Regions from separate parts of the Echinicola jeungdonensis genome, predicted to be linked through region 2. Evidence: riboswitches for the same ligand, from Rfam matches in the RefSeq annotation. Region 2 holds a riboswitch; the other holds the start of a gene.
The links. Region 2 has a riboswitch for cobalamin ahead of metE (5-methyltetrahydropteroyltriglutamate--homocysteine S-methyltransferase). Riboswitches for the same ligand answer to the same signal wherever they lie in the genome.
Positions count from the first base shown of each region.

Region 1: it holds a riboswitch for cobalamin, as region 2 does, so the genes downstream of both, QWY93_RS20015 (hypothetical protein) here and metE (5-methyltetrahydropteroyltriglutamate--homocysteine S-methyltransferase) in region 2, are expected to answer to the same signal.

Region 1 is NZ_JAUFQT010000001.1:3,218,022-3,221,746, reverse strand. Features, by position in the region: partial or broken gene QWY93_RS20020 (hypothetical protein) at 1-632, opposite strand, end outside; gene QWY93_RS20015 (hypothetical protein) at 617-1,846, opposite strand; cobalamin riboswitch at 2,020-2,215, opposite strand; gene QWY93_RS19705 (LbetaH domain-containing protein) at 2,464-2,778, shown strand; gene QWY93_RS19700 (acyltransferase) at 2,811-3,047, shown strand; gene QWY93_RS13410 (cupin domain-containing protein) at 3,060-3,542, shown strand; gene QWY93_RS13405 (AraC family transcriptional regulator) at 3,589-3,725, opposite strand, start outside.
Region 2 is NZ_JAUFQT010000002.1:17,719-21,443, reverse strand. Features, by position in the region: gene QWY93_RS13590 (AraC family transcriptional regulator) at 1-80, shown strand, start outside; gene QWY93_RS13585 (cupin domain-containing protein) at 128-610, opposite strand; gene QWY93_RS19740 (acyltransferase) at 623-859, opposite strand; gene QWY93_RS19735 (LbetaH domain-containing protein) at 892-1,206, opposite strand; cobalamin riboswitch at 1,456-1,651, shown strand; gene metE (5-methyltetrahydropteroyltriglutamate--homocysteine S-methyltransferase) at 1,825-3,725, shown strand, end outside.

The DNA.
Region 1 (3,725 bases), on a different contig from region 2:
GGCAGGTTCATCAATTTGGATGATCTTGATGCCTTCTTTTTCCAAATCAGCCACCTCTTCTCTGATAGCCAGGGCAATTTGCTGACAAGTGGTTGATCTGGGCTGGTCATTTCGGACAAAGGACCATTGCAAAATGGTTACCGGCCCTGTGAGCATTCCTTTTACATTTTTTCTGTCAGGGATTGGGCAAAAGAAGTCCAACCAACGGTCATAGGCTCAGGACGGGAAACGTCTCCATAAATAATGGGAGGTTTAACGCAGCGGGAACCATAACTTTGGACCCAGCCATTTTGGGTGAAGACAAAGCCTTCCAATTGCTCCCCGAAATATTCAACCATATCATTTCTTTCAAACTCCCCATGAACCAAAACATCCAATCCAATTCCTTCCTGCCAACGTATTGCCATTTCGGTTTCACTTTTGATCAGCTCATCATATTGATTTTGAGTCAATTTCCCCTTTTTCTTTAGAGCTCGCCATTGCCTTACCTCCTTGGTTTGAGGAAAGGAACCAATGGTTGTGGTTGGGAAAAGTGGAAGGTTCAGGTTTGGGGTTTGAAGTTTTCTCCTTTCTCCAAAAGGCTTATTCCTCGTGCTATGGCCTGGTGTAAGGCTGCTTACAGCCTGTCCCACCTCTTGTTTATGGATGATGGAAGAGGTTTTTTTAGATTGGATAGCTTTTTGATTTTCCTCCAATAATTGTTGGTTTCCGGCAAACCGGAATCCAAAGCTAGTTGCTTCAAGCTTGCAATTTCACCGACTTTTTGCTTGGCAAAAGCCAACCATTGTTGGATCTCAGCCGTCAACCCTGAGCCAGATTTTTCCTCCTCCAAGTCACAGGGTGAATGAAGCAAAGAGCAACTGGAAGCTATCAATAGGCGGTTTTCACTTTTCTTGCCTTTGGCCAATTCAAGTAATTCCAAAGAAGCTTTGAAATCATTTTTCCAGATATTCCTTCCATCTACCAATCCTAAAGAAAGGCTTAGGTTTTGCGGAAGTTTATCCAATGTCTTTTCAAGTTGTTTTGGAGCCCGGACCAAATCCAAATGCAGGCCACAAACTGGCAATTCACAAGCCAGGTCCAAATTTTCATCCAGGCCGCCAAAATAAGTGGTCAAAAGGATTTTAAGGTTCGGACAAGCTTTGCGGATGGTTTTGTATGTATATTCAAAAGCTTCCTTTTCTTCCTGATCCAGATCCATGGCAAGAAAAGGTTCATCCAATTGTACCCAGGTAGCGTTTGATTCCTCCAGTTTTTTGAGGATGTCCAAATAAACAGGGACAAGGTTTTTGATCAGCTCAATTCGCTTAAAACCTTTTTCCTTTTCTTTACCCAATAGGAGGTAGGAGACCGGTCCAAGGATGACAGGTTTGGTGATGATACCCTGTCTTTTTGCCTCTTTGAACTCATCCAGGATTTTTGTGGAGAAGAGTTTAAAGGGCTGATTCTTTTTAAATTCAGGAACGATATAATGGTAATTGGTATCGAACCATTTGGTCATTTCCATGGCAATGATATCAAGGCCATTTTTCTGATAGCCCCGGGCCATGGCAAAATAAAGGTCCAGTTCAGGTTTTTTCTGGTCAGTTACAATCTCATGGTATCTTTCAGGAATAGCACCAACGGTAAAGGACATGTCCAAAACCTGATCGTAGAAGGAAAAATCATTGGAAGGGATCAGGTCAATGCCTGCTTCCTGTTGGATTTTCCAATTTTCTTCCCGGATGTTTGCACCGGTTTCCTGGAGTTCACGAAGGGTTGATTTTCCGGCCCAGTAAGCTTCACTGGCCTTTTTGAGTTGTCTTTTGCTACCAATCCGCGGGTAGCCAAGATTGTGCGTTAGCATAATTTTAAACTTTTAACGTGATAAATAGGTCAAAAGCCTTTAGCTAAACTTCACAATGCCCTGCGGATAAGAAGTGGAGGTGAAAAACAGGATATACTTTTTCCTTAGGCACACGAGTCCCATAATTTTTTGGAAAAAGCATCCTACTTGACAGGGCTTCAAATCGCGAAAGCATTGTCATTTCAATATAGGCAGGTCTCCTGGCTTGTAACATTTTTACCGTCCTTCCCACCCCGATGGTTATCGGGACAGTGGACCACTAAGGGTAAAAACTTTTCCATTACTTACAGTTGCGCGACAGCCCGTGATTTTCACACGGTTCCCTATTCACCCTGACCTTGGTCAAGGACCTATATTGGAAGATGAAGAAATCAAGTAAAGAACTTTGGGCTGCAAATATAGGGAATTCGGTTAAAGTAATTGGTTGTTGGGTAAATTAGTTATTGGTTTTCCTCTATATCAATGCTGATTGCAATAACCCTTTTATTATTTAAGGCCATATTTTAGGACTTGAACTGAAATGTGGGTTTGAATTTCTTACTTTTTGATTTGAAAATCATTAATTTCTAATAGATTTCTAGGTATACATTTGTAATGGAAAATCAAGTTCATACAGAATGGGAAAGCACCAGACAAACCAAGCAAAAGATATTTTTGAAAGGCTGAGGTCAGGGGAAGTGATTTCCATGGATGACCCGGATTACGGGAAGATTAGGAAGGCAGTTAATGAGACCATCAAGCTTTCTGTGAAACTGAATTCAGCTTGTAATATCCAGGAAATTCGGTCATGGCTCTCCGAGATCATAGGAAGCCCAATTGATGAAAGTACCACATTGTTTACGCCATTTTATACCAATGTTGGAAAAAATATAAAGCTGGGGAAAAATGTGTTTATCAACCATGCCTGCAGCTTTTTGGATTTAGGGGTATAACTATTGAAGATGAAGTGATGCTTGGCCCACGGGTGAATATAAGCTCCGAAAACCATCCAGTGGAGATTGCCTCCCGAAAGACCATGGTTCCTGCAGAAGTGATAATAAAAAGGAATGTCTGGGTCGGTGCCATTGCTACCATCCTTCCCAGGGTTACCATTGGTGAAAACTCGGTAGTAGCTGCAGGTGCGGTGGTAACAAAAGATGTGCCCTCAAACTGTTTTGTGGCAGGTGTTCCTGCAAAGGTTATTAAGAAAATAGGTCAATAAATTTCTTATATTATGAAAAATATCAATCTGTTATTAGTATTCTCAGCTTTGGTTCTCCAGGGGTGTCAAGGACAAGATTCATCCGAAACAGAACAAAAAGATTTGGAAGCCATTTTCCCTAAAGGGAAGTTAGGACCTTCTGAGTATTTTACTGGCAAAGCCTACAATTATGGCCTTGTGCCCAATGATTCAACTTATACCACTTTGGTGGGAAATGTTTTTTTTGAACCAGGGGCAAGAAGCAACTGGCATACCCATCCTGGAGGCCAAATCCTTATTATTACTGATGGTGTAGGCTATCACCAAATCGAAGGGGAGCCCATTCAGGTAATGAAAAAAGGGGATATAGTAAAATGCCCTCCCAATACCCGTCATTGGCATGGTGCAAGTCCTGATACCGGTTTACAGCAAATGTATATTGTTCCAAATACTGAGAAAGGCATAGTAGAATGGATGGAGCCGGTGACTGATGAAGAGTACAATGTTGGTGAATAAATGATCCCTTTCCTGGTTTAAATGTAATCGGTAATAGGTTTGGCTTTTAAAGCTCATTTTTATACGTTGATGGGGATACCCCCATGTATTTTTTAAATAACCTCGAAAAATAAAGTGGATCCTGAAAGTTCAGTTCGTAGCTGATTTCTTTTACAGACATGTTAGTTAGATTGAAAAGCTCAC
Region 2 (3,725 bases):
TTCAGGATCCACTTTATTTTTCGAGGTTATTTAAAAAATACATGGGGGTATCCCCATCAACGTATAAAAATGAGCTTTAAAAAGCCAAACCTATTACCGATTACATTTAAACCAGGAAAGGGATCATTTATTCACCAACATTGTACTCTTCATCAGTCACCGGCTCCATCCATTCTACTATGCCTTTCTCAGTATTTGGAACAATATACATTTGCTGTAAACCGGTATCAGGACTTGCACCATGCCAATGACGGGTATTGGGAGGGCATTTTACTATATCCCCTTTTTTCATTACCTGAATGGGCTCCCCTTCGATTTGGTGATAGCCTACACCATCAGTAATAATAAGGATTTGGCCTCCAGGATGGGTATGCCAGTTGCTTCTTGCCCCTGGTTCAAAAAAAACATTTCCCACCAAAGTGGTATAAGTTGAATCATTGGGCACAAGGCCATAATTGTAGGCTTTGCCAGTAAAATACTCAGAAGGTCCTAACTTCCCTTTAGGGAAAATGGCTTCCAAATCTTTTTGTTCTGTTTCGGATGAATCTTGTCCTTGACACCCCTGGAGAACCAAAGCTGAGAATACTAATAACAGATTGATATTTTTCATAATATAAGAAATTTATTGACCTATTTTCTTAATAACCTTTGCAGGAACACCTGCCACAAAACAGTTTGAGGGCACATCTTTTGTTACCACCGCACCTGCAGCTACTACCGAGTTTTCACCAATGGTAACCCTGGGAAGGATGGTAGCAATGGCACCGACCCAGACATTCCTTTTTATTATCACTTCTGCAGGAACCATGGTCTTTCGGGAGGCAATCTCCACTGGATGGTTTTCGGAGCTTATATTCACCCGTGGGCCAAGCATCACTTCATCTTCAATAGTTATACCCCTAAATCCAAAAAGCTGCAGGCATGGTTGATAAACACATTTTTCCCCAGCTTTATATTTTTTCCAACATTGGTATAAAATGGCGTAAACAATGTGGTACTTTCATCAATTGGGCTTCCTATGATCTCGGAGAGCCATGACCGAATTTCCTGGATATTACAAGCTGAATTCAGTTTCACAGAAAGCTTGATGGTCTCATTAACTGCCTTCCTAATCTTCCCGTAATCCGGGTCATCCATGGAAATCACTTCCCCTGACCTCAGCCTTTCAAAAATATCTTTTGCTTGGTTTGTCTGGTGCTTTCCCATTCTGTATGAACTTGATTTTCCATTACAAATGTATACCTAGAAATCTATTAGAAATTAATGATTTTCAAATCAAAAAGTAAGAAATTCAAACCCACATTTCAGTTCAAGTCCTAAAATATGGCCTTAAATAATAAAAGGGTTATTGCAATCAGCATTGATATAGAGGAAAAACCAATAACTAATTTACCCAACAACCAATTACTTTAACCGAATTCCCTATATTTGCAGCCCAAAGTTCTTTACTTGATTTCTTCATCTTCCAATATAGGTCCTTGACCAAGGTCAGGGTGAATAGGGAACCGTGTGAAAATCACGGGCTGTCGCGCAACTGTAAGTAATGGAAAAGTTTTTACCCTTAGTGGTCCACTGTCCCGATAACCATCGGGGTGGGAAGGACGGTAAAAATGTTACAAGCCAGGAGACCTGCCTATATTGAAATGACAATGCTTTCGCGATTTGAAGCCCTGTCAAGTAGGATGCTTTTTCCAAAAAATTATGGGACTCGTGTGCCTAAGGAAAAAGTATATCCTGTTTTTCACCTCCACTTCTTATCCGCAGGGCATTGTGAAGTTTAGCTAAAGGCTTTTGACCTATTTATCACGTTAAAAGTTTAAAATTATGCTAACGCACAATCTTGGCTACCCGCGGATTGGTAGCAAAAGACAACTCAAAAAGGCCAGTGAAGCTTACTGGGCCGGAAAATCAACCCTTCGTGAACTCCAGGAAACCGGTGCAAACATCCGGGAAGAAAATTGGAAAATCCAACAGGAAGCAGGCATTGACCTGATCCCTTCCAATGATTTTTCCTTCTACGATCAGGTTTTGGACATGTCCTTTACCGTTGGTGCTATTCCTGAAAGATACCATGAGATTGTAACTGACCAGAAAAAACCTGAACTGGACCTTTATTTTGCCATGGCCCGGGGCTATCAGAAAAATGGCCTTGATATCATTGCCATGGAAATGACCAAATGGTTCGATACCAATTACCATTATATCGTTCCTGAATTTAAAAAGAATCAGCCCTTTAAACTCTTCTCCACAAAAATCCTGGATGAGTTCAAAGAGGCAAAAAGACAGGGTATCATCACCAAACCTGTCATCCTTGGACCGGTCTCCTACCTCCTATTGGGTAAAGAAAAGGAAAAAGGTTTTAAGCGAATTGAGCTGATCAAAAACCTTGTCCCTGTTTATTTGGACATCCTCAAAAAACTGGAGGAATCAAACGCTACCTGGGTACAATTGGATGAACCTTTTCTTGCCATGGATCTGGATCAGGAAGAAAAGGAAGCTTTTGAATATACATACAAAACCATCCGCAAAGCTTGTCCGAACCTTAAAATCCTTTTGACCACTTATTTTGGCGGCCTGGATGAAAATTTGGACCTGGCTTGTGAATTGCCAGTTTGTGGCCTGCATTTGGATTTGGTCCGGGCTCCAAAACAACTTGAAAAGACATTGGATAAACTTCCGCAAAACCTAAGCCTTTCTTTAGGATTGGTAGATGGAAGGAATATCTGGAAAAATGATTTCAAAGCTTCTTTGGAATTACTTGAATTGGCCAAAGGCAAGAAAAGTGAAAACCGCCTATTGATAGCTTCCAGTTGCTCTTTGCTTCATTCACCCTGTGACTTGGAGGAGGAAAAATCTGGCTCAGGGTTGACGGCTGAGATCCAACAATGGTTGGCTTTTGCCAAGCAAAAAGTCGGTGAAATTGCAAGCTTGAAGCAACTAGCTTTGGATTCCGGTTTGCCGGAAAACCAACAATTATTGGAGGAAAATCAAAAAGCTATCCAATCTAAAAAAACCTCTTCCATCATCCATAAACAAGAGGTGGGACAGGCTGTAAGCAGCCTTACACCAGGCCATAGCACGAGGAATAAGCCTTTTGGAGAAAGGAGAAAACTTCAAACCCCAAACCTGAACCTTCCACTTTTCCCAACCACAACCATTGGTTCCTTTCCTCAAACCAAGGAGGTAAGGCAATGGCGAGCTCTAAAGAAAAAGGGGAAATTGACTCAAAATCAATATGATGAGCTGATCAAAAGTGAAACCGAAATGGCAATACGTTGGCAGGAAGGAATTGGATTGGATGTTTTGGTTCATGGGGAGTTTGAAAGAAATGATATGGTTGAATATTTCGGGGAGCAATTGGAAGGCTTTGTCTTCACCCAAAATGGCTGGGTCCAAAGTTATGGTTCCCGCTGCGTTAAACCTCCCATTATTTATGGAGACGTTTCCCGTCCTGAGCCTATGACCGTTGGTTGGACTTCTTTTGCCCAATCCCTGACAGAAAAAAATGTAAAAGGAATGCTCACAGGGCCGGTAACCATTTTGCAATGGTCCTTTGTCCGAAATGACCAGCCCAGATCAACCACTTGTCAGCAAATTGCCCTGGCTATCAGAGAAGAGGTGGCTGATTTGGAAAAAGAAGGCATCAAGATCATCCAAATTGATGAACCTGCCCTAAGGGAAGGTTTGCCCTTAAGGCAGTCCGACTGGGAAGCCTATCTGGACTG